2 regions of the Peribacillus sp. NPDC097264 genome follow, and region 2 is predicted to be linked to the other one. Evidence: a T-box and tRNA genes for the amino acid it is inferred to sense, from the RefSeq annotation. Region 2 holds a T-box; the other holds one or more tRNA genes.
The links. A T-box is a leader RNA that pairs with one kind of tRNA and senses whether it is charged. The one in region 2 lies ahead of alaS (alanine--tRNA ligase), so its partner is inferred to be a tRNA-Ala.
Positions count from the first base shown of each region.

Region 1 (12,708 bases), on a different contig from region 2:
GTTGCGTTTCTTCCTGGTCTTTCAGGGCAAGATCGACTTGTTCCGTAAGTTTAGTCAACTCGGATTGATAGCTTGATAGCAATTCATCCGACTCCAAGCTTTTTTCTAAAAGTCGTAATTTCTTTTGTGCTAAACTGTAATTTTCTTTTGCTATCAGTTCTTTCACCAGCTTCATCGTGTCTTCAAACGAAGAGGTTGTTTCCTGATCAGCAAGGACTTGTTCTTTTAGTTTTTTAGCTTCGGTCTGCAACGTGTTCAATGTACTTTTATTCGTAATGACGGCATTTAGAGATTCAAGGGAAGTATCAAATTCTTTTTCTTCATATGCAGTGACTGCAGTATCCATATGATTTGCCTGATCCAAATAAGCGGAGGCATCCTCATCTCCTTCTTTCTCCTTTAAGGCTAATTCGAATTGGATGGCTGCCTGATGATAATCCCGTTTTCCTAGATATTCGATTCCCTTATCCATAGCATCCTGATGGCTATCATTTGAACATGAAGCAAGGACGAATAAGCAGAGGAGGATAACGGTTAGTGAAAGGCCTTTTTTTATCATGTAATCTCCTATTCTATCGTACGGTATTTTAGTGCGAATTAATTTTACCAGAATTTGAACGCTGTGGGTGGTTTTGCAAGACGAATACAAAATTTAAATTATTTTGTTTGAGCGGTCATTCATCTGTCATCCCGAGTGGCATTTTTTTATTTAAAGGTGGTCAACTGTTAGAACAGAACAGATACTGATAAAATATGGTAAGAGGGAGTGAAGGGGCGGTAATGGGTCGTTCCGCAATTACCCAATTCGGAATAAGATGATTCAACGGAGTTTTTGCATAGGGCAAGGGAGGGAAACCATGTTTGATAAATTCAAGGATATAATAAATAAGGCTACAACGGAGGGGGTTTCAATCCCCATTACGGCAAAGATGATGGCAAGTTTAATAGAAAAGAAGTCAGGCGAAGAAGACATTGTTGTGCATATTTCACCAGAGTATATCGTGCTGCGCGGGACTACAGAGGTGAAGAAAATGATGTTGAAGAAAAAGGTTGCCTTCACCGTCACCTTGAAACCGGTGCAAATCGAAAAAAGAACGATTCTGTTTCAGCTTGTTGGGATGAAACCGGTTAATGTTAATTTCATCAACCATAAACTGTTTAATAAACCACCATTCTTTGAATATCATAATCGGATGATCAAAATTGATTTTAACGCATGGGATATGGTGAAAAAGGTACCGGTCGGGCAGATTAAGTCATTTGAGCTGGTTGAGGGTGCCATGAATATCAAATTGGCTCTTTGACTATCAAAAAACAACAAAAGGCCTAAATAATGGCTCTTTATTTAGGTTTTTTGTATGCTTAGGGTACACGCATTCTTTTCTCGTGGAATTTGGATAAATGCGAGCGTCCTTATGGAATGATGGTGGGACCTATTGTTTTTACGGCAGGTTCTGATTATGATGGGATTGTTAGCATAGGAGGAGGATATGATGGATCAGAAGATACTGCCTGCTTCGGCAAGCATGAAGGATTTCGAGAGGTTCTTGGAGAGTTCCTATGAGATAGGGGTTTTTCTGGATTTACATATATCACAGCTGAAAAATGTGAGCTTGATGGCCAAGCAACGTAATAAGAAGATGATTTTCCATGTAGATTTGATTCAAGGAATCAAAAGTGATGAGTATGCCACAGAATTCATTTGCCAGGAGGTCCAACCTTATGGCTTGATTTCGACAAAGTCCAGTGTGATTTTAAAAGCGAAGCAAAAGGGCGTTGTCGCGATTCAACGGATTTTTTTAATAGATTCCCATGCGTTGGAGAAAAGTTATAAGTTGGTAAAGAAGACAAAGCCTGATTATATCGAAGTGTTGCCAGGTGCCATGCCCTGGATGATTAAAGAGGTGAAGGAACATTTGCAAACGCCGATTTTGGCCGGAGGGTTGATCCGTAATTCAGATGAGGTCCTGAACGCACTTGAGGCGGGAGCATCGTCGATCACCACTTCCAAAACGGAGTTATGGAATATGTTTAAATAAAAAATATAAAACAATTTTCTATTTTTTGATAAATAGTTTGACAGCGTTTTCATTAACTAGTATATTAATCTAAAATACAAGTTAATAGATGTGACGGAGATAAGGAGATTCACAACGGAAAATTCCCATTTACTTGTGGGATAGTTCTGCTGTGGGCCTCCTTTTATTGATTTATGGTCATTATTCTAGAGGGGAAGAGGTTTTAATATGACACCATTTTGGGGAGAAGTAGTAGGTACGATGATTTTGGTTCTTTTTGGTGCAGGCATCGGGGCGGGATCTTCATTGAAAGGATCTTATGCCAAAGATGCTGGATGGATTGTCGTGACGATTGCGTGGGGGTTAGCTGTGACAATGGGTGTTTTTGCAGTCGGTTCCATTAGTGGTGCCCATTTAAATCCGGCTGTCACCATAGGTTTTGCACTTATCGGGGAGTTTCCTTGGGGAGACGTTCCAGGATATATCATAGGTCAGTTAATTGGTGGGATTCTAGGTGCGACATTAGTATTCTTGCATTATTTACCGCACTGGAAGGGTACGAACGATCCGGGTGCCAAGCTTGGTGTATTCGCGACTTCACCAGCGATCCCACATACTTTTTCCAATCTATTAAGCGAAATGATTGGTACATTCATCCTTGTTCTTGGTTTACTATTCATAGGGGCCAATGAATTTACGGAAGGGTTAAATCCATTTGCAGTCGGTTTATTGATCGTTGTGATCGGGATGTCCCTAGGTGGGACAACAGGATACGCCATTAACCCTGCCCGTGACTTGGGTCCACGTATTGCACATTTTCTTCTTCCTATTCCAGGTAAAGGAGATTCGAATTGGGGCTATTCATGGATTCCAGTCGTAGGTCCGATAGTAGGTGGGGGACTCGGAGCCATCTTTTATAAAGCATTCTTTTTAGGTGAAATCACGATAGTAAGTTGGTCTGTTTTTGCAGGAAGCCTAGTATTATTGATAGTGGCTTACGTATTTGGAAAAAAACAGTCGCATGAAATAGAGAGTAAGAATATAGCTAGTTAATTTAAAGAGGTTGGGGGAAAATACTATGAAAAAATACATCTTATCTTTGGATCAAGGAACAACAAGCACACGGGCAATATTGTTCAATGAAAAGGGCGAGTTGGTCCATGTAGCCCAAAGGGAGTTTACACAGCATTTCCCGAAACCGGGCTGGGTTGAGCATGATGCCAATGAGATTTGGGGGTCGGTTTTAGCCGTCATTGCGAGCGTCATATCGGAATCCGGAATAAAGCCTGAACAAATTGCCGGGATCGGAATAACGAACCAGCGTGAAACGACAGTCGTATGGGATAAGGAAACGTCAGTCCCTATCTATAATGCCATCGTATGGCAATCCAGACAGACGAGTGCCATCTGCGAAGAGTTGAAGGAAAAAGGTCATAATGATATGTTCCGGAAGAAAACGGGATTATTGATTGATGCTTATTTTTCCGGTACAAAGGTGAAATGGATCCTTGATAATGTGGAAGGTGCACGTCAAAAGGCCGATGAAGGCAAACTACTATTTGGAACGATCGATACGTGGTTGATCTGGAAGCTCTCAGGAGGAAAAGCCCATGTGACGGACTATTCCAATGCTTCAAGAACGTTGATGTATAACATCCATGAATTGAAGTGGGATGAAGAGATTCTGGAAATCCTGGATGTTCCAAAGTCCATGTTACCGGAAGTCAGACCTTCTTCAGAAGTGTATGCGAACACGATCGAATATCATTTCTTCGGGCAATCGATTCCAATTGCCGGTGCAGCAGGTGACCAACAAGCCGCTTTATTCGGCCAAGCTTGCTTTAATCAGGGAATGGCGAAAAATACGTATGGAACAGGATGTTTCATGCTTATGAATACGGGTGAAAAAGCAGTCGATTCCGAACATGGCCTATTGACGACGCTTGCCTGGGGATTGAATGGCAAGGTTGAATATGCACTGGAAGGCAGCATATTCGTAGCCGGTTCTGCAATCCAATGGTTACGTGATGGCATGCGGATGCTGAATAACGCCCAGGATAGTGAGGCGTATGCAAAACGAGTGGACAGCACGGATGGCGTCTATGTGGTGCCAGCCTTCGTAGGACTGGGAACCCCATACTGGGACAGCGATGTACGTGGCTCTGTATTTGGACTAACACGCGGGACAACGAAAGAGCACTTTATACGCGCTACCCTTGAATCCCTTGCTTACCAAGCGAAGGATGTCCTGGATGCGATGGAAGCAGACTCAGGTATTGCGCTGAAGACATTGCGAGTGGATGGCGGGGCAGTGAAGAACGACTTCTTAATGCAATTCCAAAGTGATTTATTAGGGGTACCCGTGGAAAGGCCGACACTGAATGAAACGACAGCGCTGGGTGCCGCATACTTGGCTGGACTAGCGGTTGGCTATTGGAAGGATCAAGAAGAAATCGCCCAGCAGTGGGTAATAGACAAGACTTTCACGCCTTCCATGGAAGAGAAGGAAAGTGAAAAATTATACGAAGGCTGGAAAAAGGCCGTGCACGCGGCAATGGCTTTTAAATAAAATAAGCAAAGTCTTTTAAATACAGGCAACACTATGATATACTGAAATCAAGTTAATAACTCGGCCGGAGAATAGGAGAGACCACGAATGCGTTATCGAGAAATCGATGATGTGCATTTGTGGTCTCTTTCTCTATATTTATATCCTGATTATGGTTATTGGCTTACTAGAATGGGAAGATAATAGAGTATATGCTGATTATTAGAAGAACCAACAAGATAACACCCCAAGGAGGAGTTAGATATGAGGTTTTCAAATAGATATAGAAAAGAAACAATCGATAAATTAAAAAAAGAGAAATTTGATTTAGTTGTAATAGGTGGAGGAATCACCGGTGCAGGGATAGCATTGGATGCGACCGTACGCGGCATGAAAGTGGCATTAGTTGAAATGCAAGACTTTGCGGCTGGTACATCAAGTCGATCAACCAAGCTTGTCCACGGTGGATTGCGTTACCTTAAGCAGTTGGAAGTGAAGATGGTTGCCGAGGTAGGTAAAGAGAGAGAAATCGTTTTTGAAAATGGACCGCACGTAACGACACCGGAATGGATGCTCCTTCCGATGCATGCAGGTGGGACATTCGGCAAATTCAGCACATCTATCGGTCTCCGTGTCTATGATTTCCTTGCAGGCGTCAAGAGAAGTGAACGGAGAAAAATGCTTACTGCGGATGAAACCTTGAAGAAAGAACCGCTTGTCAAGAAAGACGGGCTTAAAGGTGGAGGGTATTATGTTGAGTACCGTACGGATGATGCGCGTCTGACGATTGAAGTCATGAAGGCGGCCGTCGATAAAGGGGCGACTCCCATCAACTATACGAAGGTAGAAAAATTGGTCTATGAAGATGGTAAAATTGCTGGAGTAAAAGTCCGGGACGTACATTCAGATGAAGAATACGAAATACTTGGAGCAAAAGTGGTCAATGCAGCTGGACCATGGGTCGATTCAATTCGTGAAAAAGATAACTCGAAAAAAGGAAAAACGCTTAAGCTATCCAAGGGTGTTCACATCGTCATTGACCAATCGAAGTTCCCTTTGAAACAGGCCATTTATTTTGATACGCCGGATAAACGGATGGTCTTTGCCATTCCGCGTGCGGGTAAAGCTTATGTGGGAACGACAGATACCTTTTATGAAGGAGATCCGATAGATCCGGGTGTAACGCAAGAAGACCGTGATTATATCTTGAAGGCGATAGCTTTCATGTTCCCTGAAGTGAAGGTTACGGATGCAGATATTGAGTCAACCTGGTCCGGTGTAAGACCATTGATTCTGGAAGAAGGCAAGGACCCTTCTGAAATTTCACGAAAAGATGAAATATGGGTGTCCGATTCAGGTCTTATCACGATTGCCGGTGGGAAATTGACCGGGTACCGCAAAATGGCCAAAACGACCGTAGACCTAGTGGCCAAGAAGTTTTCAGAGGACTTGAACAAATTGTTCGCTGATCATAGTACAAAACGGATCCGCGTTTCAGGTGGAGATGTAGGTGGGTCGAACAACTTCCCTGAATACATCAAGAACCATATTCAAATGGGTGTAGATGCAGGGCTCTCTGTTGAAGATTCCAGAAAGATCCTGTCCATGTACGGATCGAACGCGCCGGTGTTATTTAATATTGCTATCAATGAAAAGGATGGGGGAAGCCGTACAGGCCTACCGCAAGTGTTATTCGTACAATTGCAATATGCACTGGACCATGAAATGGCAGCCACTCCTGTAGATTTCTTCTTCCGCAGAACTGGAACGCTTCTATTTGATATCGATTTGGTTCAAACGCATAAAGAAGCCGTAACCAACTACATGGCTGAATACTTTGGTTGGAACGAATCAGTTACAAAGAAAAGAACAAGCGAACTGGAACACGCAATACAAGGCGCTACTTCAGTCTTGTGACCTCCATATGAAAGTAGAAACGCCAGCGGATAACGCAGGCGTTTCTTTTTTATGCTGTCAAACAGGTTCCCCTTTTTACGACAAGATTATATTTAATGTAAGAAAAACTAACATAACATATTGTGGAAAAATATAAATTGTTATATAATTTTGAATATTCTAATCGATAAAAGGGGGAACTTACTTGAAGGAATTCATAGATGCTTTGAATGGAGTGTTATGGAGCTCACCGGTCATTTATATCTTATTGGGGGTCGGGCTATTATTCTCCATATTGACGCGTTTTCTACAAGTTAGGCATATTAAAGAAATGATTGTATTGATGTTCCGGGGAAAGAGTTCGAAAGCGGGGGTTTCTTCATTCCAGGCTTTATCCATTGCCCTTTCAGGACGTGTCGGGACAGGGAATATAGCAGGGGTGGCGACGGCCATCGCCTTCGGTGGACCAGGTGCGGTTTTTTGGATGTGGGCCATTGCTTTCATAGGGGCATCCAGCGCATTCATAGAATCTACGTTAGCCCAGATTTATAAAGTGAAGCAAGACGGTCAATATCGTGGGGGGCCTGCTTATTATATTGAAAAAGGGATAGGGTGGAAATGGTTCGCCGTCCTTTTCGCAGGCGCGGCACTTATCGCAATGGCAATTCTTATGCCGGGCGTCCAGTCCAATTCCATTGCCGCCGGAGTGGAAAATGCCTTCGGTGTTGAGCCGTTCATAACAGGAATTGCCGTGGTCCTTTTACTTGGGTTCATCATATTCGGTGGCGTAAAGAGGATCGCCAATGCCGCACAACTGATTGTTCCGTTTATGGCCCTCGGGTATATTCTATTATCCGTTATCATCGTCTTCATGAATATCACAGAATTACCCGGTGTCATATCATTAATATTTAGAAGTGCTTTTGGTCTGGATTCTGCATTTGGTGGGTTGATCGGGATGGCCATCGCGTGGGGAGTGAAACGCGGCGTGTACTCGAATGAGGCTGGTCAAGGAACGGGTGCTCACCCAGCAGCTGCAGCCGAAGTTTCCCATCCGGCCAAGCAAGGCCTTGTCCAAGCTTTTTCCGTTTATATAGACACCCTATTCGTTTGTTCGGCTACTGCCTTCATGATCTTATTCACGGGCATGTACAATACGCAAGCGGAAGATGGGACATCAATCGTGAATAACTTAGGAGAGGTGGAACCGGGTCCAGGCTATACACAAGCGGCCATTGATAGTGTGATTCCTGGGTTTGGTGCAGGATTCGTGGCTATAGCCCTCTTTTTCTTCGCCTTTACGACCATCATGGCCTACTATTATATCGCAGAAACGAACATTGCTTACCTGATGCGAAATCGGAATAGTAAATGGGCGATGCACACCTTGAAGGTCATTATCCTTGCCGCCACTTTTTATGGAACGATCCGAACGGCAGAAGTGGCTTGGGCCTTAGGGGATGCGGGGTTAGGAATCATGGTATGGCTCAATGTCATAGCGATTCTGATTCTAGCCAAACCAGCACTCATAACATTACGGGATTACGAGAAACAAAAGAAACAAGGGGTGGACCCAGTTTTTGATCCAAAAGCATTGGGGATTAAAAATGCGGATTTCTGGGAGCATGAATATATGAAGGATGAAGAGAAAATATCATAATCCTATGAAATGATATATGTATTTCAATTAAGCTAGCTCGAGTGATTGGGCTAGCTTTTTTTGATGTCATTACCAAAAAGGGAACTACATATTATGAGTAAAGAAATGGATAGCGGACTAGCTGAGTCGGGCGTGTCTTCATATTCACAAAGGTGGTAAATGGACCAATATTATACATTTGGTTATAATGAGACTATCTATAGGTAATCGTTCGTTCAGTTAATGTCACGGAAAAGGGAAAGTAAATAATCCTTCACTTAAGTTTGGTGAGAAGTTCGTAAAAAGTGGTGGTAAAGGGAGGCGAGTGGAATGGTTGCCGTATTGGTTGCTGTATTTAAAGAAGTTGGAGAAATAGTGAGTTTGGTATTAGGATTGATCATCGCCTTGATGCTGATGGTTGGGTTGGGTGTAGCCCTTACAAAAGTACAAGAGTCCGTTCTAGCACCCGCTGTTCGCAAGATCAAGAAAATGATGAGTAGAAGTTAGCGTAAATGCCTTCACTCCCCGAATCATTCTCGCAATATTCCCTACCTGACGAGATAAAAGCGGAGTGTAAAGAACATTCCGCCGTGTACTACTATTTTAATATAAAACTTTACCGTCTATGCTTGAATTAAAGGGTGACAATAATCGGGCCATTTTTAGTAAGGATAATCGTATGCTCCAATTGAGCTACAAAGCTTTTTTCTGTGGCATAGGTCCAATTATCTTCTTTTTGGAATACTTCTTCTTCAAAGGTTGAAATAAATGGCTCGAATGCGATAACCATCCCTTCCTTTAGTATTTCGTTATCCCAAGGATCATAATAATTACATATATGGGCAGGTGCTTCGTGGATCTTTCGTCCAACACCATGTCCCGTAAGATTTTCGATAACAGTGAATCCATGTTGTTTCGCGGTTTCAAAGACCGCTTTTCCGATTTTGCTTTTCTTGGCACCAGGTTTTGCTTTCTTGAGACCTGCATCAAATGCCTTTTTAGCGACATCGCATAGTTTCGTTAAGACTTCATTGCCCTCTCCTACTACAAATGAGATTCCTGTATCTGCGAAATAACCATTCTTTGAAGCGGAGACATCTATATTTACGAGATCCCCTTCTTGAATAACCCGTTCACCTGGAATGCCATGCGCCACTTCTTCGTTAATGCTAATGCAAGTATAACCAGGAAAATCATATTCCCCTTTTGGGGCGGAAATGGCACCTGCCTTCTTTAGCAGTTCTCCAGCAATATCATCAAGTTCTTTGGTCGTTACGCCAGGAATTGATCTTTGTACCAATTCATCTCTAATGGAGGCAATAATTTTGCCGATTTCTTTCAAGCCATTAAAATCTTCTTCAGTCTTTGCAATCATTCTTTCACCTCATTAATTATTTATATAGGAGTTATTAATTGTACCCTTATTTCCACTTTAGTTAAAATAAATGTGAAAAAGTGCCTGACGAATTTATTCCGAAAACAGTTAGCTCCTTCACTCTTCTAAAAATATCAGAAACACAAGAAAAAACAACTGATGAGTGGCTGGTTTGAATCGTCCGATGTGAGATGAGAATGGTATCGAGGCAAAGGTAAGTAAAATGTAGCTATTCCAACGTAGAGGGAAAAAGCATGAATTACTGTTAAGGCGATTATAAAGGGAAGTTTTTTGAGAAGAAAAGGGGAGGGATACAAAGAAAAACCCTTTGCTTAAAAGCAAAGGGTTTTGAAGTATGGAGACTAGGGGGATCGAACCCCTGACCTCTTGGCTGCCAGCCAAACGCTCTCCCAGCTGAGCTAAGCCCCCGGGTTATGGTACAATAATTATTTTATTCGGAATCTGAAGAAAAGTCAATATTAAATTTTATAATTTGTAAAATGAGTAAGAAAAACCCGTTTGAAGGAATTCAAACGGGTTTTGTACATTAGCCATTTTCAATTTCCACTCTGGATATTTCACTGAGTTTAGAGACGGTATAGTACACCTCGGAAGTCTTGACTTTATAATCGACCAACACTTTTAGTGTTAAAAGGTGAAGGTCTTCTTCGACATCTTTAATCCGAAGCGCCTTGATGTAAATATTCTCTTCTTTAATTTTCTTCAGTACGATAGCAATATCATCTTTACCCTTGATCTCTAGCTTTAGAAAGATTTCCTTTTGTCTCAATTTTCTTGGTCCGAGCCAAGTGACAAGGGACGGCACCAATTCGACACTGATGATTAACAGGATGACTCCAGCGATCGCTTCAAGGAAGAATCCTGCCCCGACCGCAATCCCAATACCTGCGGCACCCCATATGATGGCGGCGGTCGTTAAACCGGAAATGCTGTTATTATCGCGACGCAGGATGACCCCTGCACCGATGAAACCGACCCCTGATACGATTTGGGCCGCAAGACGAAGAGGGTCCATCGTGATATTAACATCGTCACTGCCTGGAAATTTATAAGCTGATTCCAACGAAACGATTGTTAATAAACAGCTGACGATGGAAATGACCAGACTTGTTTTTAGTCCGACTGGTTTCCGTTTCATCTCCCTCTCTAACCCAATGATTAATCCGAGGAGAGCCGAAATCCCTAACTTTATCAATATCTGCAGTTCAGATTGAGGTTCGAACACCCATTCCATACCATTCACATCTCCTCAGAAAAGATAGAAGAATTAATAATCTATTCAATATTGCCCATTTCAAATAAACTATCCCTTATAATTCTACCATAGTAAAATAAACTTCAAACTAGAATTCGGGGAAAGAGGAGAGAGAATGCAGCCCAAACCAAAAATGAATCCCTATTTGGCTTTAGCTATAGGAGTAGCCTCGGTTTCTTTTTCGGCGATCTTGGTCAAATTAGCAACTGCGCCTTCGGGAATCATTGCTTTTTATCGATTATTATTTACCGTTCTATTGATGCTTCCTGTTTTCCTTATCAAGTACCGGCATGAACTCAAGCTCATCCGGAAAAAGGACTGGTTGTTATCGATTGCCGCTGGTGTGTTTCTAGCCTTTCATTTCATACTGTGGTTTGAATCGCTCAATTACACATCTGTGGCCAGTTCGACAGTCCTTGTCACACTTCAGCCGTTATTCGCTTTCGCGGGGGCTTACTTCTTTTTTAAAGAAAGGTTTTCGTTGAGAGCGATAGGTAGTGGCGTCATCGCGATAGCCGGAAGTTTTGTCATCAGCTGGGGAGATTTCAGAATCAGCGGGATGGCACTTTGGGGAGATGTCCTAGCCCTTATCGCATGTGCATTAGTAACGGGTTACCTATTGTTTGGACAGAGTGTTGTAAAACGTATCTCTTCTATAACATACACATTTGTCGTGTATAGCATTAGTGCGGTTACTTTGTTCGTCTATGTTCTTGTTAAAGGCGAGGCACTCGCGCCCTATGCCGTTGAAGATTGGATCTATTTCATTCTCCTTGCCATCTTTCCAACGTTATTAGGACATTCGTTGTTCAACTGGACATTGAAATGGCTAAGTACTACAACCATTTCGATGGCGATACTTCTGGAGCCGGTAGGGGCCACGGTCCTTGCCTACTTTATTCTCGATGAGCCTATTCTATGGACTCAAGTTCTCGGAGGCACCATCATCTTGGTTGGTCTAACGACGTTTTTAAAAGGTGAAGGGAAAGAAGGTTGAAAAAGACTCATATAAAAGCAGTAAGTCTGACGCGACTTACTGCTTTTATTCATAGGGATAGAATAAATAGGTCATCCTGGTGAAAATCAAGGCGAAGATAAAGCTGAATAAGAAGGTCGTGCCGTTCACTTTCCCTTTTTCTTTACTGAATTTAATGGCTTCATAAAAAGCGGTGCAGAATAAATAAAGAGCCATGCTATAACAAATGAGTAGCGCAACCAATAAAAGATTCATCATTTCACCTCATAAAAAAGATATCAATCTATCTATATATAAATTCAAGATGAAATATGCGTGATTGTTTAATTTTGTTACGGAGATAAAGTGAATGCAGGAGAAGTTTATATAGAAGAAATGAAAATGAAAACTTTTTTTAAAAAACTTTGTAAAAATATATTGCAAACATTTTTTATACATGGTATATTATTTCTTGTCGCTAAGACAGCAACTTAAACAGCTTAACAAGCTGTTGAAAATTATTTTAAAAAAGTTGTTGACAAACAGCAATGAAACATGATAAACTAACGAAGTCGCTTTGAGAGAAACGACAACGAAATTGCTCTTTGAAAACTGAACAAAACAAAGCGCCAACGTAAATTTTGAGTGAGCACACACTATAAAAAAGCAAAATGAGCAAGTCAAACATTTCTTCGGAGAGTTTGATCCTGGCTCAGGACGAACGCTGGCGGCGTGCCTAATACATGCAAGTCGAGCGAATCGATGGGAGCTTGCTCCCTGAGATTAGCGGCGGACGGGTGAGTAACACGTGGGCAACCTGCCTATAAGACTGGGATAACTTCGGGAAACCGGAGCTAATACCGGATATGTTCTTTTCTCGCATGAGAGAAGATGGAAAGACGGTTTCGGCTGTCACTTATAGATGGGCCCGCGGCGCATTAGCTAGTTGGTGAGGTAATGGCTCACCAAGGCGACGATGCGTAGCCGACCTGAGAGGGTGA
Region 1 is NZ_JBNNSR010000001.1:4-12,711, reverse strand. Features, by position in the region: gene ACQKL0_RS00070 (hypothetical protein) at 1-559, opposite strand, end outside; gene ACQKL0_RS00065 (hypothetical protein) at 858-1,304, shown strand; gene ACQKL0_RS00060 (glycerol-3-phosphate responsive antiterminator) at 1,494-2,039, shown strand; gene ACQKL0_RS00055 (MIP/aquaporin family protein) at 2,247-3,071, shown strand; gene glpK (glycerol kinase GlpK) at 3,097-4,587, shown strand; gene ACQKL0_RS00045 (glycerol-3-phosphate dehydrogenase/oxidase) at 4,831-6,483, shown strand; gene ACQKL0_RS00040 (alanine/glycine:cation symporter family protein) at 6,668-8,122, shown strand; gene ACQKL0_RS00035 (hypothetical protein) at 8,432-8,608, shown strand; gene map (type I methionyl aminopeptidase) at 8,736-9,476, opposite strand; tRNA gene ACQKL0_RS00025 (tRNA-Ala) at 9,833-9,905, opposite strand; gene ACQKL0_RS00020 (MgtC/SapB family protein) at 10,024-10,731, opposite strand; gene ACQKL0_RS00015 (DMT family transporter) at 10,868-11,749, shown strand; gene ACQKL0_RS00010 (hypothetical protein) at 11,795-11,983, opposite strand; partial or broken rRNA gene ACQKL0_RS00005 (16S ribosomal RNA) at 12,397-12,708, shown strand, end outside.
Region 1: it encodes a tRNA-Ala, which carries the amino acid that the T-box ahead of alaS (alanine--tRNA ligase) is inferred to sense. The anticodon was not compared.

Region 2 (20,547 bases):
AACATTTACAGCGATTACTGTTCCAATGACAGTCGTAACAACCAGTACCATTACGATTGAGAACATTCTGAATCACTCCTTATAATTGAACCTGTCTTCAATTTACCACGTTAATGTGATTGCCGACCGCTGCTATTATGAACACTTTTCATACAATCCATGGCGATACTGTGAAGATTGCCTTACCTTCGTTAGCCGGTATCCTTCTCCTGCCAGTAGCAACACTTTTCCCCTTTTATAATAGCCCATTTAATCATAATGATCTCCACCTTTCATTTTAATATTTCCTACGTGCCCCTTAGATTAGAAAAAAGGACGATGCCTCATTGCTTTATCTAGGTGCTGCTCACGTAATTTCCTGATTCGATCTTCTTGCAAATATTCCTCAGCAGTCATTTTCCTCATTTTGATTGTGATTGTAAAAAACAGCATATTCAGTGTCATAATATCACCTCCTTTAAGGGGGCGGCTTACCAAAAAGGCATAAAAAGGCCGCAGAAAGTTCCTTCCTCCTGCGGGATTTTAAAAAATATAAAATGGCCGCAGGGTAAAAGGATTCTCCCTGCGGCCATTATGTCTGAATGATTAATAAAGCCCATTTGCTTTAAGAATATTCCGCATGGCACAGGTCGAATAGTATATGATTGTTTGTTGGCAAGATCCAGCTAATCAGCTTAATGTTGATTTCAAGTAAATAAGTTCTCATCTTCTTCGACCTCCTTCGGAATATTATTTGGTAAGTATATCCAATAAATAACGTTTTGTAAATAGACTTTTTGTAATTTTTAGAAATTTTTTCTGTTCCAGAACATAAGGTAATAAAAAAAGCCTGATTCCCCAGTTACACTAGGAGAATCAGGCTTAATTGCTATTGTTGTAAAAAATCTTGGTCATCGCTTTCGTCCAAGATTTTTTTATATTTTTTGGATATAAGGAAAAAGAGGATGGACAAACCGAGGAAGAGTACAGTCGCTCCCATATAGACATTGGTGGAAAGGTCCGTTTTTCCGGTTGTAGGCAGTATCGTTCCTAAATAAAAGAACGCTCCTACACATAATAAGGTGATCGCAAATTGTTTAAAATCCGCCATTTTGGAACGTAGAGCAGCTGCCGTTTGATTTTTACGGTTTTTCATCCCATTCACCCCTTCTTTCTTCTAGTAAACAATCTATATCTCATTCTACCATATTAATTCCAAATGGTTGGGTGTAAATAATGGGAGGAAACTGTGTAAGTGGTTCTATCCTTCTAACGCCTGTTCTAGATCTTCCAAGAGGTCTTCCACATCTTCCAGCCCTACGGATATTCGGATTAATCCATCCGTGATGCCTAAGTTTGCGCGTCGTTCGGCTGGAATCGAGGCATGAGTCATCAAGGCCGGAACCGATATAAGGCTCTCCACAGCCCCAAGGCTTTCAGCAAGGGTGAAGTATTTCACTTTTTGAAGCACCCGTTCTGCCTTCTCACCACTGCCGACATCGAATGAGACCATGCCACCAAAACCCCGGGATTGCTTTTTGGCAATTTCATGGTTGGGATGATTGACGAGGCCTGGATAATACACTTTTGAAATTGATTCATGCCCGGTTAGGAAACGGACAATTGCCGAGGTGTTCCTTTCGTGTTCTTCCATTCGAATGCCGAGTGTTTTCATTCCGCGCATCAACAACCAGGAATCTTGAGGCCCCAGCACGCCTCCTGTGGAGTTCTGGACAAAGTGAAGGTCTTCCCCTAATCTTTCGTCATTCACGACGGCAAGACCAGCCACAACGTCACTGTGGCCCCCAAGATACTTCGTTGCACTATGGAGAACGATATCTGCCCCGAGCGTAAGCGGATTTTGCCAATATGGAGTACTGAACGTATTATCCACAATGGTTAGCAGGCTGTGTGCCTTCGCTATTTTAGCTATTTCTTCAAGATCGGTGATTTTCAATAAAGGATTGGTCGGGGATTCAATGAACAGCGCTTTTGTATTCTGCTTAATCCCTTTTTCTATAGAGTCTATATCACTCGTATCGATAAAGGTGGCCTCTAGCCCAAAACGGTTCAGGATTTTTGTCATCACCCGAAAAGAGCCTCCATAAACGTCATCAGTCAGCAAGATATGATCCCCTTGATTAAAGAGCATCATCACAGCCGTCATTGCCGCCATTCCGGAACCAAAGGCAAATCCCCGTTTCCCCCCTTCAAGCTCCTTGATCAATTCCTCGAGAGCATGGCGGGTCGGATTGCCGGTACGGGAGTACTCAAAGCCCCTGTGCTTTCCAGGCCCATCCTGTTTGTATGTGCTTACCTGATAGATTGGCACCGATACGGCCCCTGTTTTTTGATCGCCAAAAATGCCTCCATGAATCAATTGTGTCTTCTTCCTCACTTCATAGGCCTCCCCGATAAATATTTTTGCTTAAATAACGCTCGCTGGAATCCGGAAAAACGACCACGATATTTGTACCTGCCCGGGCCTTTTCCGCTTCCATCAAGGCCGCGGCAAACGCAGCACCAGAGGAACTCCCGACGAGCAGTCCTTCTTTCAAGGCTAATTCTTTCACCTTGGCAAAGGCCTCTTGATCGGTTATCGTATGAATCTGATTAAAATACGCCTCATCCATGTAAGCAGGTAAAAACTCCATGCCGATTCCTTCCGTTTTATGGGGTCCCGTTTTCCCGCCGTTTAAGATGGATCCCTCCGGTTCGACGATGACGGTTTTGACTGCAGGGTTTTGTTCTTTTAAATATCGGGATGTCCCCATGAAGGTTCCTCCAGTTCCCGCACCGGCAACAAATACATCGACCTTGCCATTGAGCTGCTCCCAAATTTCCGGACCAAGGGTTTTATAATACGTCTCCGGATTCGAGGGATTGGCAAACTGTTGAGGACAGTATGCACCAGGAATTTCGGCAAGAAGTTCCTTCGATTTGGCAATGGCTCCTTTCATGCCATCTTCAGTAGGGGTTTGCACAACTTTTGCACCAAGAGCACGCATCAGCTCCTGCTTCTCGCTACTGAATTGCTCCGGTACACAAAAAATCACATCGACACCCTGGTTAATCGCTGCCAAGGCTAAACCTATCCCTGTATTTCCAGCGGTCGGTTCGATAATGGTCCCACCCCTTTTTAATGCTCCCGTGGCAAACGCTTGCTTCAAAAGTTCTTGGCCAAGACGATCCTTCACGCTTCCCCCAGGATTGAGGAATTCCAATTTAGCATAAATCCGGACATCATCCGGAATCGTGAAAGAAGTGATTTCCATCATGGGCGTCTTGCCAATCAAATCATGTATGTTGTGAATGACCTTCATAGTGGACATCCTCTCTAAGTTTTCTTAGAAGCTTAGTTGGTTTAAAGGTGGAGATAAAGAATAATCAGCGGAATGGCTTCCGCTGATCACTAGCTGTTTTGTGGCTTATTTCATTTTTTCAACCATTTTCAGAATCAGTTCCGCTGAATGAAGCGCCGCCGTTTCCAGGAATTGATCAAAGGAAACATTGGACTCCTTGCCAGCGATATCCGAAAGCGAGCGAATAATAACAAACGGTGTCTGGAATTGATGTGCAACCTGAGCGATTGCTGCCGCTTCCATTTCTACCGCATATAAATTAGAGAATTTACCTCTGACGAATTCGACACGAACCGGATCATTCATGAACGAATCACCCGTCACGATCAATCCTTTTGCCACTTGGATATCTTTAATTTCTTTAGCCCCTTCTTCTGCTATTGTGAATAGCTTTTCATCCGGGATGAAAGCAGCAGGCAGTTGTGGCACTTGACCATATTCATAGCCAAAAATCGTTACATCCACATCATGATGGCGCACTTCAGTTGAAATGACGACATCGCCGACATTCAAATCAGGGTGATATCCACCTGCAGATCCCGTATTAATGACTGCATCCGGTTTGAACTTTTCCAAAAGGATTGCGGTCGACATGGCCGCATTCACTTTTCCGATTCCTGATTTAAGCAAAATGACATCGATTCCATTCAATGACCCTGTATTGAATTCCGAACCGGCAATCGTCACCTGTTCCAGCCCTTCCAATTTATCGCGTAAAATCGTCACTTCTTCTTCCATTGCTCCGATTATGGCTACCTTCATTAGTTAAAAACCTCTTCCTATATTTTTTCCGCCTCCATAATCCAAACAAATGAATTGCAACGCTCAAAATTCACAGTGAACCCATGTTTTACAAGCACTTTTTCCAAAAAAGGAATCGTCGTGTAATATTCCGTTTGCAAATCCTTCGCCAAATTATGAAAGCCTGCATCCTCTGCATCCCGAATCGCCTGATCATGCGCTTCTTTTGATTGATACATGGTATCCGCAAACACTATTCTACCACCAGCATTCAGTAACTTTCCATAGTTGGCAATGGCTTTTTCTTTTTCTTCATCCGTTAAATGGTGAAAAGCATACGTACTAACGATTGAATCAACCTGTTTCGGCATCGGAAAATCGATGAAATCACCATCCACGATTTCCGTTTTATCCTGTAATTTTCTGATTGCTATTTCTCTCATGGCCGGGGATGGCTCAATCCCAGATACTGCGCGACCGGCTTTTATCATCCGTTCCGTCAAGTTCCCCGTTCCTACCCCAAACTCCAATACATGACCATGGGACCGGCTTACGACACTATCCAATATTTTGTCATAATGCTTAAAAACCTCTTGATATTCAATATCCTGTCCCTCGACGGATTCATCATACGATTTAGACCATTCATCGAATAGTTCCAAAAACTCTCTGCCCATATTAATCACCTTTTTATGAGGAATAATTTATACCTATGAACAGAATATGAGAGTTAATAAAAACGGTTCGCATTTTTTAGGCAGTTTCACCAGATTTGATGGTACACTAACACTATCAAAACCTTGGAGGAATATAGTATGGATTTTCAACTTGATTTAAATTTATTCGAAGATAAAATTGAATTTTTCGAAGCGGAAAGCATCAAGAGCCTAGAAGAAAAGGTCCAATCCCAAATCGAGATCAACAAAGCGATCTTGCTACAGGTGCACTCCGTATCACACCAAATGTATGTCAGTGAAGAAGGACGCCGCTTCTATAGCGCCGTCGTCCATTTTAAAGCGAAAAAATGAAGAAAATCCCGGAAAGCCATCGCTTTTCGGGATTTTCATGCTTACTTTTTATCATTCACTTTCAATTCTTCGACTTTGACTGGTCTCCATCCAGAACCGTCCACCCACTCGATATGTACACGATACGTTTGTGATTCGTTTCCATCTGAAACAGTGCCGATGGCCGTACTCGGAGATCCACCGTTTTGTAACCACCATAACTTCATGCTGCCTTCGTCCACACCAGCTCCAAGGGCAATCGCCTTACGCATTTCATTCCAGTCAACCGAACCCTTTTCGAAGCTTGTCGTATGTTCACCCGCTTGCTCTGTACCAACCGGTTTCCAACCCTCACTCGTATAAGCCTTCTCGACATTGCCATCTCCGCTTGCCTCCACTTCTACAAGCTCAGCAACCTTGTCCTTATCTTCCTCAGTCGTATCTGTCGCTTCTGAATCTTCTTCATCTGCTTCTTCTTCCTCGACTCCTGGTGCATCTTCTTTTTTCTCTGTTTTCTCAGCTTTCTTCTGTTGTTTTTCAGTGGTTTGTTTCGGCTCGGTTGTCGCTTTTTCTGTGGAATCGTCATCACTAAGGAAAATCGTGGCTGCCACAATGACAATGAGAATGGATACGATGGTAATCGCGATATTATAAATTTTATTTAATTTTCGTTTTTGATCTCTCTGATTGAATCTAGAACTCAAGGTCCATTCCTCCCTACCTTTACTTTCAGCCTCATTCTATCATGATTCAGCTGGAGATAGAAGGGGAAGGTTTCCTACACTTTTCGTCAATTCTCGCGTATATTCTGGTCCTTGCTATATAGAATATTTACAATATCTGAAAATAGAGGCGTCATGCTGGAACTACTTTCATTTGTTTCAAAATTCACCGTAACCAGTGCATATTTGGGATTTTCATACGGAAAATACCCAGCAAACCATTTATTGAGCTCCCCTTTTTCAATGTTAGTCTGTGCAGTCCCCGATTTCCCTGCGACCTCAACAGGAAGGTTCTTTAGAGAAGCACCGGTCCCTTTCACTTCCGTGACCACCTTTCGTAAAAGATGTTGCAATTTCATCGCCGTATAAGGCTTCACTGTATCTCCCGCCATTGTTTGTGTAGGAAAGTCGACTACTGTCGTGCCGTTGTCGAATTCTACCTTCGAAACTGCTTTGACCTGTTCTTTCTTCCCTCCTCTTGCAATGGTCGCCATCATATTGGCAATGGCAAGTGGTGTGGTTTGGACATCCTGTTGACCAATGGATGTCTTGGCAATCATTTTCGGATCCTTTTTCAATTGTTCATCATGCCATACCTTTCCTTTTTGTTCATGGTACAACTGGGTGACGGCCGTATGGTAAACATCCCCCTGCCATCCGGATTGGCCAACCAACCCCAACATTTCAGCATATTTATCCAAAAAGTCCGGATCCTTTACGGCGATTTCCTTCGATAATTCGGCAAATGTCCTGTTACAGCTCTGGGCAAAGCTATTCTCAAAATTCAGCCTGCCAAGCTCTCTCTGTTTATCGGCTTCCCCTTCAATCGTTTTATCACAATCAAACGTTCTAGTCGGGCTCGCAGCCTCGTAATCAATGACAGCTGCTGCCGTTACCGTTTTAAAAACGGATCCGGGCGTTTTTTGAGTGAGCATCGTATTGATGGCACCTTCGCCATTGGGGTCCTTTTTATTAAGGGCGGGGCGGGACACCATGGCCACGATTTCGCTTTTTTCAATATCAATCAGCACAAGTCCACCTTTTTCAATCCCGCGCTCATCCACGAGCTTCTCTGCTTCTTCTTGAATGCTCTTATCGATGGTCGTGATCACTTTGACAGGGTAAAGAGGGTTGGCAGGTTCCACGTATTTTACGTCCACGCCAAACATCGGACCCCCACTGGCATCGACATGAAATACGAGCTTTGATTCTCCATCGGAAAGTAAGAACTCATCAAATGTCCTTTGTAAACCCGTATTGCCAATTTTCGTATCTGCAGAAAGCTGCATATCCGGGTAGCGCTTTTTCTTTTCGGCATCCGATATATTCGTTGTACCAATCAATTGTGCGGCGGGTATTTGATCATGATATAGCTTTTCGTTCACCGCAAATACGCCAGGGATTTTCAATTCATTGATTGCCTTGGACTGATCCAAGGTTAGCTCGATCGGGTCATCCCCACCAAAAACAAAGGGATCTTTCGCTTCTGCGATCGACTGTCTCAGTTCCCATTCCGTCCTGCCGATTATGGAGGCGACTTGATCTATAGGCCAGTTCATCTTATTTAAAAACGGAAACAAAACAAGTGTCGGGATTTCTTCATGGGCAAGTGGAATGCCATTTCGGTCGTAAAACTTCCCCCGTCCGTCGTCAATCTTTAAAATTTGCGAGCGTTGGTTTACACTTGCTTCTATTAAATTCACATCATGCTTGGAAAAGGATTCTGTAGACACTAGTTGGATATAAGCTATTCGGCCAATAAGCATCAGCATGAACATAGCCAAGACAACTGCAAGTATCCTCATTCGTTTCTTTTTCATATAGAAACACCTCGTTACCATTGTTGACGAGGTTGGGATTTTTAAACACTAAAAAGAGGATGCCCTCATGGACATCCTCCTGGAAAACGCTATTAGCTAATAGAAACGATTTTGACGCTCATTTCGCCGCCTGGCGTTAGGATTGATACTTTGTCGCCAACTTTTTTCCCAATCAAGCTTTTGGCAATGGGAGAATCATTCGAGATTTTGCCTTCGAATGGATCTGCTTCAACGCTACCCACGATGGAATACGTTTCTTCATCACCATTTGGAAGTTCTATGAATGTTACAGACTTACCAAGAGTTACTGTATCTGTATTCAAATCATTGTCTTCAATGATTTTAGCATTACGAATCATGTTTTCGATGGTAGTGATACGACCTTCAACAAATGCTTGCTCTTCTTTTGCAGAATCATACTCAGAGTTCTCTGAAAGATCGCCAAAACTACGGGCGATTTTGATTCTTTCCACCACTTCTTTACGTTTAACCGACTTTAAATGTTCTAGTTCCTGTTCTAACTTCGCTTTACCTTCGTTAGTCATTGGATATACTTTTTCAATTGCCAAAACCCTTCACTCCTTCAAATTCTTCACAGCTGACATCCCGCCGTGACCAGTTTATGTACTCTATAAGTGCTTACCCGAAAAAAAATATATATAATCACATGCCACTACGGAACAACCGTCCCTTAGTATATAAACCGACTGCATTAAGCAGCCGGTTCGTTCTGTATCAAGAATAGATTATTGTGTTTTCCAACATTTGTCCAGTCTTTCCCTATAAATAATTGGGATTTTTATATATATGAGGTAAAATGGCACCTATCATTATTTATGCTATGTTATTACAAAAAAGACTTTTGTTCAAGGATTGTTTGTATTTTTGTTACCATGAGGTCAATTGCCACATGGTTTTGCCCACCTTCAGGAATGATGATATCGGCATATCGTTTCGTCGGTTCGATGAACTGATTATGCATCGGGCGAACGACGCTGATATATTGATCGATGACAGAATCCAAGGAACGGCCACGCTCTTTAATATCACGAGTCATACGTCGAAGGATTCGCAAATCTGCATCTGTATCCACATAGAGCTTCATATCCATCAAGTCTCTTAGGCGTTGGTCTTCCAATACCAAGATTCCTTCAAGAATGATGACGTCTTGTGGTTCAACCGTTATGATTTCATCTGACCGCGTATGGTTCGCGTAATCATAAACCGGTTTCTGAATCGTTTCATATTTCAATAATGCATTGATGTGTTCAATCAATAAGTCATTATCGAATGCAAACGGATGATCATAATTCGTTTTCAAGCGTTCCTCAAACGGCAAGTGGCTTTGATCTTTATAATAATAATCTTGTTCGAGCATCAAGATGGAATGTCCATTGAAGAATTCAAAAATTGAGCGTGTTACACTTGTTTTACCTGATCCCGACCCACCGGTAACTCCGATGACTACTGGTTTTTTCCTTGTCATGTTAATTCTCCTTACGCATCATATTGTTCACATATACCGGCTTATCTACTTGAATGCGGACAATTTGAAGCGGATGACGTGCTGCGTCCAACTCTTTACCCATTTCATCCCAGATAATGCCGATTTTTTGAGTAAAGTTCTCAATCTCGGGTCCGAAGAATTCCACTTCATCACCAGGCTTGAAGAAGTTACGCTGCTGTAAGGTAGCAATTTGAGTTTCCTCATTATAATCAAGTACCAATCCAGCGAAGTCAAAGCGAGTCTTTACGGTATGATTCCCGAACATTTGTTGTTTATACCCAGGGATTTCCCCCTCCATGAACGATGAAGCCGTCTCACGGTTTGCACATTTATCAAGCTCTTCCAACCATTCAGGTTGAATCTCGTAATGATCCGGATCTGCGCAATACGCATCAATCACTTTACGGTAGACACTAATTACCGTTGCGATGTAGTGAATGGATTTCATCCGGCCTTCGACTTTTAAACTATCAATCCCAATTTCGATCATGCCTGGCAAGGATTCGATCAACTTCAAATCTTTCGGACTCATCGCGAATGGTGCATCTTCTTTATCGAATAACGCTTTCTCCCCATCCTGATTCAATTCGTACAAGTCATAATCCCAACGGCAAGACTGACAGCATCCTCCCCGGTTGGAGTCACGTGCCGTCATATGGTTGGAAAGTGTGCAACGGCCTGAATAGGCAATACACATTGCCCCATGTATGAAGGTTTCAATTTCGATGTCGACTTTTTCCTTCATTTCACGGATTTCATCAGCACTCGTCTCACGAGCTAGCACGACACGCTCCAGACCTTCTTCTTTCCAATACTGGACAGCCTTCCAGTTCGTAAGCGATTGTTGCGTGCTCAGATGAATTTCTACTTCCGGAGCCACACGCTTACACGTTTCGATGATCAATGGATCTGCCACGATAATTCCATGAATCCCCGTATCACGAAGGCCTTCCATATATTCTTCAAGACCATCGATATTTTCATTATGGGCATAGATATTCGTAGTCACATATATTTTCGCACCATACTTTTTAGCGAACTCGACGCCTTCCTTCATTTCTTCAAACGTGAAGTTTCCGGCATTCGAACGGAGACCATATTCCTGTCCACCAATGAATACGGCATCTGCGCCATAATGGACAGCGATTTTTAGTTTTTCCAGATTACCAGCAGGAGCCAGCAATTCAGGTTTTTTTACAATGACTCTCTTTCCATCAACTATCTTGGAAATTTTATCAGCAATAGCATTCAAGGCTATTCCTCCTCTTTCCCTTACTTAATAAACCGATTCTTTAAAGAAGAATCCGGTATCTAACTCACGGTTATCAGGTTGAATCGCTTGGATTTTTTCGAACAATTCCATTTTGACATCCTCATAGCGATCTGGATCATCCGCACATAAATCTATCGCCTCACGGTATAATCTTGTGACGGCCACAATGTATTCGGGCGTTTTCAGGACCCCATCGATTTTCAGGGAATCCATTTCCGCTTCCATCAATTCCTGAAGTTCATCAATCATGCACATATCATTCGGACTCATGATATGTGTACCGTTTTCATCTTCATATATCGGGTATTTATTTTCACGTTCCGTATCATGCAGGAACATATTCTTTTGTTCTGTTCGGTTTCCGACTTCCAACGCCTTGCCTTGGTATTCGAAATAGTTGCCAAGTAGCGTACGCTTCGACTGGAACATACATGTCATGCCGTGAACTTGAACTTCAATTTCAACTTCGGCATGCTCCTTCATTTCGATGATTTCGTCCAAGCTGATTTCACGGGCTGCAACGGCCCGCACCGCTCCGCGTTTCCCCCAGTAATTACAGGTGTACCAGTTGGTAACCGTCATCTCTGTGTTCCAATGTAATGGCATATCAGGGGCAACAGCCCTTACAGCCATCAGGACTGCGGGGTCACCGTAGATAATCCGGTCAGCTCCTGCTTCTTGTAGGAAAGCTATATAGTCTTCAAGCTCGTCCACTTTATCATTATGAAAGATTGCATTCATGGACACGTATACTTTTTTACCTGCAGTATGCGCCATTTCAATTGCCTTCTTAACGTCCACACGAGTGAACTCCCCCGCTAAACGAAGCGCATAACGCTGCTCACCGATTACGAATGCATCAGCACCCGCCTCGATCAGTTCAGCTAGATGTGCGATATTTATCGGAGTCACCAGTAATTCAGGCTTTTTCATGTTTGTCACCTCTATGTTTACTAATAGCTACACCATCACCAATCGGTAAAATTACGGTATCGTAATGAGGATGGTCATGCAGCCAGATATTAAAGTCTTTTATTTTTCTAATAAGCGCTCGCTTACGTCTCGTCATTTCCATCTCTTCGATGTTTTCAGCAACCAAGCCTTTAAATAATACATTATCAGTAATGATTATGCCAGCTTCATTCAGGAAAGGTTCGAACAGCTCAAAGAAACGCTTGTACTGTCCTTTCGCTGCATCCACAAAGATGATGTCGAACGGGCCATGATCCTTCACGTGAGGCCCTGCTTCTAGTGCATCGCCTTCTATGAGTGTGATTCGCTCCGAAAGACCAGACTTGGCTATGTTCGCCTTCGCCTGTTCAATACGCGCTTCATTCCGTTCCAGCGTGACAATACGCACATCCGGTAAGGTTTCTGCCATTCTAATCGCCGAATATCCGATTGCTGCGCCCACTTCCAATATGGCCTTCGGTTGGTGAAGCCTCAAAATCTGTAGCAGCACCTCTATTCCTTCAGGCTCCATGATCGGTACATTATGTTCCCTTGCAAAATCCTCTAGCTCCTTAATCAATCCGGTACGTTCCGGAAGTAAGTCGTGAAGATATTGGTCTATTTTTCCGTTCAAGACATTTCCTCCAATGATAAAAAAAACGAAAGCGTCTTGGCCGGCTCTCAATGAAATTCCGCATCATATACAAAACGAACTAGAACCAGCATCACTTGACTATCTACGTTTCCTTATCTTTTCAAAATAAAACCCGGCAAAAGCCGAGTTACAGTCATCAATAAAATCGGATCTGAAATTTTTACGTTTACTATTCTATCATAAAAACAAGGGGAAAGTAATATCCCTCTCCCCTTAGTCCCTATTGCCCTTGCCATTTATTTATTGGTAATATGCTGTGCCTTTTTATTATTGTGCTCTTCCAGTGTTTTGGAATATAGAACTTCTCCTTCAGGTGTAGCCAAGAAATAAAGGTAATCGGTCTTCTTAGGCTTTAAGACCGCTTCAATCGAGGACTTTCCGGCGTTAGCGATCGGACCTGGAGTCAGGCCTTTGTTTTTGTACGTATTATATGGTGATTTCACCTCAAGGTCTTTGTATAGGACCCTGTCTTTGTGTGAGCCTTTTGCATACAAAACGGTAGGATCCGTTTGTAATGGCATATCTTCCTTGAGTCGATTATAAAAGACGGAAGCTATGGTTTTGCGATCGACCTGAGCTGTTGCTTCTTCTTCAACGAGTGAGGCAAATGTCAATAGCTGGTGGGCCGTATACTCTTTTTTCTCCATCAGTGATTCGAATGGCTGAAGGGTTTCCTCCGTTTTCTGAAGCATCTCCACTACCATGGATTCAATGGATGGTTTTTCTTCATAAAAGTCATAGGTTGCCGGATACAGGTACCCTTCAAGTGGATATACGACATTTTCATTATCGATTTCCGATGTCAGAAGCTCAGGGAATCTCGTTTGCATGGATTTTACGAATTCCTCATTATTCAATTTCTTAAATATCTCTTTAGAGTCTTGATCTGTCTTCACAGCGATAATATCGGCTATTTGGACTAGCTGCTTGCCTTCCGGAATCGTTATCCTAAGGACGGCCTCTTTCATCAGTTTCCCGGTTTTGATGCTCGTCACAATATCCTTGATTGGCATCGATGGAGAGAGCTTATACTCTCCTGCCTGAAAGCCGGATTCATTTCGGAACTTAATATAATATTTGAAAACACGCGCGTCTTTGATGATTTCCTGCTCTTCAAGCAAAATCGAAATATCACTAATGGATGAACCAATCGGTATTTTCACCGTCTTGATCGTATCATCCTCTGGATCAAAGGGCTTCATCGCCGAGTTAATATAGAAGAATCCCACAAGCACGACTATCCCTACAATTAAAATAAGTGCAGCAATCGTAATCATGATAATTTTACGGACAAGCTTGGCCTCCCCTTGTTGTTCTAGCATCTTCATTCGAATATGTTGTTTTTTAGATAGCTTTTGATCCTTTTCATCCATTTCCATTCCCCCTGCAAACTGCACACCCACTACAGATTGTTTCTAGAAGATGCTTTCTCTAAGAATAACTTTGCTTCGAATATTATACTAAAACCTACAAATAAATACATGTTTTTTGTATAACTACCTTCGTTCCTACTCTATTTATGGCAAAAGAAGGCCAGTTTTGTCAATAGAAGGTGGTTATTTTATAGGAATAAAGTGATAGGTTCCCGTCTATGTAAATACAATGAATTTTCCGAACTTCGTTGTATCAGTTCCTTTAATTCATACAACTATTTGGATATTCATGATAAAATCCTTTTAGTGTGGAAGGGTGTGGAAAAAATGGATAATTCCTATGTCATGAGGTGGGGCACATTAGCATTAATCAATGCCGGAATTGCCCAGGGTAAAAACAGAACGGGTTTAAATTGGTTTCTATTATCATTAGTTTTAGGTCCAGTCGCTACTTTTATTCTCTTGTTTGTGGAGAAAAGATAAGGGAATGGGGACATACTAAAAAAAACTGGCCTTGGGATACAAGGCCAGTTTTTGAGAAATTATCTTCCTTCTTCTTCTGCTTCTTCATTATCAAGGAATGTATTCAACATTTCCTCGACTAGATCCCACTCTTCTTCAGTTTCGATTGGAGCAAGCTCACCATCTTTGCTGTCTTCACTTGGTGTGAATGATGAAGCGTGGATTTCAATTTCTTCCTCGTCATCTTCAGCAGACATTGGGTAATAAAGTACGTAAGATTTGTTGAATTTCTCAGAGTCAAATGTGAATAAGATCTCACAAAGCTGTTCGTTACCATTCTCATCTACTACTGTAATATTGTTTTCACCGTGTTCCATTTATCTTCACCTCATATTGAATTTGTTTGTCTGTCCAAGAACCCTTGTAGAATCATGACAGCTGCCATTTTATCAATGACTTTCTTGCGTTTACTTCGGCTAACGTCCGCCTCGAGAAGGACACGTTCAGCTGCCATCGTTGTCAACCGTTCGTCCCAGAGAAACACTGGCAGCTTGAATTTCCATTCTAAGCGCTTGGCGAATTCTTGACTGATTTCGCCGCGCGGGCCAATGGTTCCGTTCATGTTTTTCGGGAGACCAATGACAATCTTAGAAACTTCGTATTCTTGTATGATTTCCTTGAGACGTTTTAAGCCGAATTCGTTTCCAGCTTCGTTAATTTTGATTGTTTCCAATCCTTGTGCAGTCCAACCCATCGCGTCACTCACGGCGACACCGATGGTTTTTGAACCTAAATCAAGACCCATTGTGCGCATTAGTATTCCTCTCGATGGTTCTTAAGATACGATTTGACCAATTCTTCAATGATTTCATCGCGTTCCAGCTTGCGGATTAAGTTGCGAGCATCCATATGGCGCGGGATATAGGCCGGGTCACCTGATAATAAATAACCGACAATCTGGTTAATCGGATTATACCCTTTTTCCTGGAGAGCCACATACACTTTTGACAAGACTTGCTGAACATCTCTTTCGAATGGTTCTTCAGGGAAATTGAACTTCATCGTTTTATCAAAGGAACTCATTATCATACACCTCTCCTCAGCGTCTTAGAATTCCATCATTACCTCATTGTACAACACTTTTCACTGATTATGAAATCGTTAGGACCCATTCTTCAACAAAATTAAGTGCCGCATCCAATTTTTCTGGGTCTTTCCCACCTGCTTGTGCCATATCTGGGCGTCCACCGCCTCCGCCACCGCAGCGTGTAGCGACTTCTTTAATCAATTTACCTGCATGGAAACCGCGATCGATGTAATCTTTCGTAACGCCGGCTATTAAGTTGACTTTATCTCCTTGAGCCGATCCCAACACGATAATGACTGAATCAAGTTTTTGTTTTAACTCATCTGCCATCGCACGTAAATTATTCATGTCAGTAGCTTGGACTTTGGCCACAAGGACTTTCACGCCATTGATTTCTTTTACGTTCGAAACAAGGCTTCCCGCTTCGATATTGCTTAATTTAGCAGCAAGGCTGTCGTTCTCACGTTGAAGTTCTTTAGCATCCGCCAAAATGGTTTCGATTCTTGCAGGAACATCCTTCATATTCGTTTTCAATTTAGACGCTGCATCCTTCAATACATGAATCTGTTCAGCCATCAAGTTGTAGGCTCCCGCTCCTGTAACGGCTTCAATCCGGCGTGTACCCGCCCCGATGCCACTTTCAGAAACAATTTTGAATAAGCCGATCACTGCTGTATTCGGTACATGGACACCACCACATAGCTCAAGGCTATAGTCGCCTATTTGAACGACACGGACAATCTTGCCATATTTCTCACCGAATAGGGCCATCGCACCCATCGCTTTTGCTTCTTCGATATTTTTATATTCCGTATTCACTTGTAAGCTTTGCCAAATTTTTTCGTTTACAATCGTTTCGATTTGTTCAATTTCTTCTGCCGTAATCTGACCGAAGTGTGAGAAGTCAAAACGAAGGCGCTCCGCTTGTACAAGCGATCCGGCTTGATTGACATGCGTTCCTAAGACATCCTTCAAAGCTTGGTGTAGAAGATGTGTAGCCGTGTGGTTTTTCGTAATCTGGATACGGTTTTCTTGATTGACCGCTGCCATGACTGTTGCATCAGTTGTTAATGTACCCGCCGTAACCGTGACACGGTGTAGGTTTTGGCCATTCGGTGCTTTTTGCACATCAAGGACATCCACTTTCACCAATTCACTCACAAGCGTTCCTTTATCGGCAATCTGCCCGCCGCTTTCCGCATAGAATGGCGTTTTATCCAGGATTACCTGTACATCTTCGCCTTCATGTGCTTCCGTCGTAAGCTCACCATTTTTCACGATGGCTACGATTTTCGCTTCAATTGAAGCTTGTTCATATCCGACAAATTCACTTTCGACTTTAATCTCACCTAATATTCCACCTTGGATTTGCATGGAGTCTACATCTTGGCGAGCAGAACGTGCACGTTCGCGTTGCGCTTCCATCTCTTTTGCGAAGCCATCTTGGTCAACTGTCATGCCTTCTTCTTCCGCATATTCCTCCGTCAACTCAATCGGGAAGCCGTATGTATCATACAAACGGAATGCATCGCTACCAGGAATGACTGTGTTGCCTTTTTCTTTTTCCTTCTTGATGACTTCAGAAAGGATTGCAAGACCATCATGAAGCGTTTCATGGAAACGTTCTTCTTCATTTTTGACCACTTTCGCAATGAAGTCCTTCTTGTCGAGAACTTCTGGGTAGAAATCCTTCATGATTTCTCCCACCACTGTCACAAGTTCAAACATGAATGGACGGTTGATGTTGATTTGCTTAGCATAACGAACCGCTCTGCGCAGTAAACGGCGTAATACATAACCTCTTCCTTCATTGGATGGAAGTGCCCCATCCCCAACAGCGAATGCCACTGTCCGGATATGGTCGGCGATGACTTTGAATGCCACATCTTTCTCGGAATCGACACCATATTTCACATCGGCGATTTCTTCTACCGCATGAATGATCGGCGTGAAGAGGTCCGTGTCGTAGTTGGTTGCTACATTCTGCACGACAGAAGCCATACGCTCAAGCCCCATGCCTGTATCTATATTTTTCTTTGGAAGCGGTGTGTAAGAACCGTCCGGATTATGGTTGAATTGAGAGAAAACAAGGTTCCAGACTTCTAAATGACGTTCATTTTCGCCACCTGGGAATAATTCTGGGTCATTCGGGTCATCTCCATATTCAGGTCCACGATCATAGAAAATCTCCGTATTCGGGCCACTCGGACCTTCACCGATATCCCAGAAGTTTTCTTCCAGACGAATGATTCGTTCAGCAGGAATGCCGATTTTCTTGTTCCAAATCTCGAATGCTTCTTCATCTTCCGGATGGATCGTTACGGCTAACTTTTCTTTATCGAAACCAATCCACTTTTCGTCGGTCAGGAATTCCCAAGCCCATGTGATCGCTTCTTCTTTAAAGTACTCACCAATGGAGAAGTTACCAAGCATTTCAAAGAATGTATGATGGCGTGCTGTTTTCCCCACGTTCTCGATATCATTTGTACGGATTGCTTTTTGAGCATTCGTAATTCTTGGATTTTCAGGAATCACCCGTCCATCAAAATATTTTTTCAATGTGGCTACCCCGGAATTGATCCAAAGCAATGATGGATCTTCATGCGGAACCAATGACGCGCTTGGTTCGATATTATGACCTTTTTCACTAAAGAAATCTAAATACATTTGGCGGATTTGAGCACCAGTTAAATACTTCATCTATATATCCTCCTCTAAAAAATATGTAATTTTGCGCACGACAAAAACTCCCATCCCAAAAACAGGGACGAGAGTCAACTCGCGGTACCACCCTGATTATGGACACAAAAACACCTTGTCCATCACCTTCATAAATGCCTTAACGCGGCAAGACGGCAGGTATTAACTGCTCTCCGGACTAGCTTTCTGCTGCTCTTCACCTCGCCATCCCTTTCAGCCTAAGGGGATGCCTCTCTTTTAGATGGTCTTCAGCATACTTCGTCCTTCAACGAATTATCTTATGTATTGGATTATATTCACAAGAGTTTTATTTGTCAATAAGCGGCGGCTCCTTTCTGAAATGAACCCTGGCATGCTGCACGAAAACTTTCAAAATGGCCAAAATCGGGATCGCAAGCACCATTCCAATAATTCCGCCTACCTCACCACCAGCCAGGAGGGCAAACATGATGAAAAGTGGGTGCATATGAAGGCTTTTCCCGACAATGAGTGGCGACAAAATATTCCCTTCAAGAAATTGCAGGATGGCCACGATGACAACGACGATGATCACCATTTTGACAGAAATGGTAGCGGCTATGATGACCGCTGGAATGGCCCCGATGATGGGACCAAAATAAGGGATTACGTTCGTTATCCCGATGATTGCACCCAATAATAAAGGATATTCCATCCCGGTGATCCAAAACAGCAAGGATGAAATCACGCCGATCGCAGCACATACGATAATCTGTCCCCGGATATATCCCCCAAGAGAAGCATCGACATCTTGGACAAAGGCACGGCCCTGCTTGCGCCACCTTTTCGGCGTCATGTACCAGGCCATCCTTTTTAAAGAAGCAAAATCTTTCAGGATATAAAAAGCGATGAATGGGATGATGCCAATTAAAAGTACGAAATCGAATAGTTTCAAGGCGAAGTCCATCAGCTTTTCCGGCATTTCACTTAACCAATTTTCAAAAAGGACAACGCCTTCCTCGAATCGTTCGTGGATCCCGAACGGCCAGTCTGCGGTTTGATGATTAAGCTTTTCCACCCTGCTCCGATATTGTTCAACCAGTTCCGGTACACTCTCCGAAAGTTCCCGTACTTGACTGGTCATTATGGGAATTCCCTTATATACCGCAAATCCGATCCCTCCGAAAAAAACCAAATAAATAATCACAATCGATAGCCAACGGCGCATCCCTTTTTTATTCAGGAATTCCACGACCGGATGCAGCAAGTAACTAATGAACGCTCCGATGAAAAATGGCAGTAGGACTGTTAAAACCACCGTAACAACGGGCCCCCACATAGGCTTCAGTTTCATAAAAATATAGATGATGAAAAATAAGAGCAACAAAAAACCGAGTCGATAAAACCATTTCATGCGAATACTCACCTTACCCACCTCCCTAGCCCACTTATTATTCGAAGGGGAAGGTTTTTTCATACCCGTTTACTAGAAAAGCGATGCAATCAATATGATTACATCGCTTTTTAAATGGGTTAGAGCATCGATTTTATTTTCTTTCGAATTCTCTTCATTTTTTTGTTTATCGTTTTAGAATTCATCATGTTCATGAATCGTCTAGCCATAACATGCACCTCTTCCGTTAATTACATTTGAAGCGGCGGTCATTTTCCTCGAACAAATCATCCAAAGAACTTAAGCTTCCATCTTCTTCGACCTGATGCGTGTTGATCAAACCTTCAGAAATGGTCATTTCTATAAAACAATTCCAACAATAAAATTGGTTTACGCCAATTTTCCCGACATCCTTACTGCGACAATTCGGACATTGTATTTCCAAAATGGACACCTCACTGTTCATAAACTGAAACAATGATGGCATCCTTCCCTAAAGTAGGTGGTTGTTTTGACTCAATCACTGTCGATTCCGAGAAAAAACCATCCGTTGTTTCATACGCTATAATCGTGCCCATTTTTTCCAGAAAATATACGTCCTGCAGTAAGCCTAGCTCGTCGCCCATTTCTGAAAGAAGCATACGACCCACTACCTCATCCTTTGAAAACCAGATGGAATCGTCCATCATTTTCTTTGGTGTCATATCCTGCTGCAGGACGACCCCATCGGGACCAAAGGAAAAGATATCTTCCAGTGCCAGAAGAAGCTCCTTCTTGAATAATGCTTGCCGATGGATGACCAGACCGTTCACCAGCCCAGCATCTGATAGTGATAAATCGTGAACCATCCCGATTTTCTCACCCTGGGCAGTAAAGACCGGCAACCCCTTCAATACAGAAAACGTCCGCAAAGTCATCCCGCCCCTCCGAACATTTTTAGTATTTCTTCCTCCCCTCCATTAGATGTACTGAAAGGTTTTCCATTCCTTTTTTCAGCAAAAAAAAACGGTTTCCCGATCCTCAGAATGTAGATAAACTCTATAAAAATCGAGTTTGTCTATACTTTTTTATGGCTTGTACAATGTGGACGTTGATTTCCACTCCAGGTACTCGCTTTCCGCGGGCGGTCCGCGAGCCTCCTCGGCTTTCGCCTGCGGGGTCTCCCGTAGACACGCTTTTCCCGCAGGAGTCTCGTACCTTCCGTTCCAATCAACTTTGTTTTAACTTTTTCTAAATACGAATCTATTCAGCGAGATCGACTTGATATGATAACGGGAAAATCAACTGGTGGCATCGAACATTTGGTTCTTAAAATGGAGGCTGCCCTGAATGTATGGAAGATGCCCAATTGGACATGGCAAGTTTAGGCGAAGATTCGAAAGGAATTTCAAAAGGGGAGCGGAACTTAATAATTCCGACCCCCTTTTGTCTACACTCTGAAGACCGGTTTCCCGGTCCTGCCTTTCTACCAACCCCTGCTGGAACCTCCGCCTCCCGAGCTTCCTCCGCCTCCGCCTCGAGGACCGCCACCGCCACGGCCGCCCCCTCCGCCTCCGC
Region 2 is NZ_JBNNSR010000003.1:66,720-87,266, forward strand. Features, by position in the region: gene ACQKL0_RS05635 (YrzI family small protein) at 304-444, opposite strand; gene ACQKL0_RS05640 (YrhC family protein) at 869-1,135, opposite strand; gene ACQKL0_RS05645 (bifunctional cystathionine gamma-lyase/homocysteine desulfhydrase) at 1,241-2,377, opposite strand; gene ACQKL0_RS05650 (PLP-dependent cysteine synthase family protein) at 2,379-3,302, opposite strand; gene mtnN (5'-methylthioadenosine/S-adenosylhomocysteine nucleosidase) at 3,408-4,103, opposite strand; gene ACQKL0_RS05660 (class I SAM-dependent DNA methyltransferase) at 4,121-4,759, opposite strand; gene ACQKL0_RS05665 (DUF2536 family protein) at 4,898-5,110, shown strand; gene ACQKL0_RS05670 (YrrS family protein) at 5,152-5,793, opposite strand; gene ACQKL0_RS05675 (peptidoglycan D,D-transpeptidase FtsI family protein) at 5,880-7,631, opposite strand; gene greA (transcription elongation factor GreA) at 7,724-8,200, opposite strand; gene udk (uridine kinase) at 8,479-9,117, opposite strand; gene ACQKL0_RS05690 (peptidase U32 family protein) at 9,119-10,390, opposite strand; gene ACQKL0_RS05695 (peptidase U32 family protein) at 10,415-11,344, opposite strand; gene ACQKL0_RS05700 (O-methyltransferase) at 11,331-11,996, opposite strand; gene mltG (endolytic transglycosylase MltG) at 12,254-13,390, opposite strand; gene ACQKL0_RS05710 (hypothetical protein) at 13,718-13,873, shown strand; gene ACQKL0_RS05715 (DUF1292 domain-containing protein) at 13,933-14,229, opposite strand; gene ruvX (Holliday junction resolvase RuvX) at 14,241-14,666, opposite strand; gene ACQKL0_RS05725 (IreB family regulatory phosphoprotein) at 14,666-14,935, opposite strand; gene alaS (alanine--tRNA ligase) at 15,003-17,639, opposite strand; T-box leader at 17,700-17,917, opposite strand; gene ACQKL0_RS05735 (AI-2E family transporter) at 17,947-19,023, opposite strand; gene ACQKL0_RS05740 (hypothetical protein) at 19,238-19,456, opposite strand; gene ACQKL0_RS05745 (PRC-barrel domain-containing protein) at 19,446-19,907, opposite strand; gene ACQKL0_RS05750 (TPM domain-containing protein) at 20,456-20,547, opposite strand, start outside.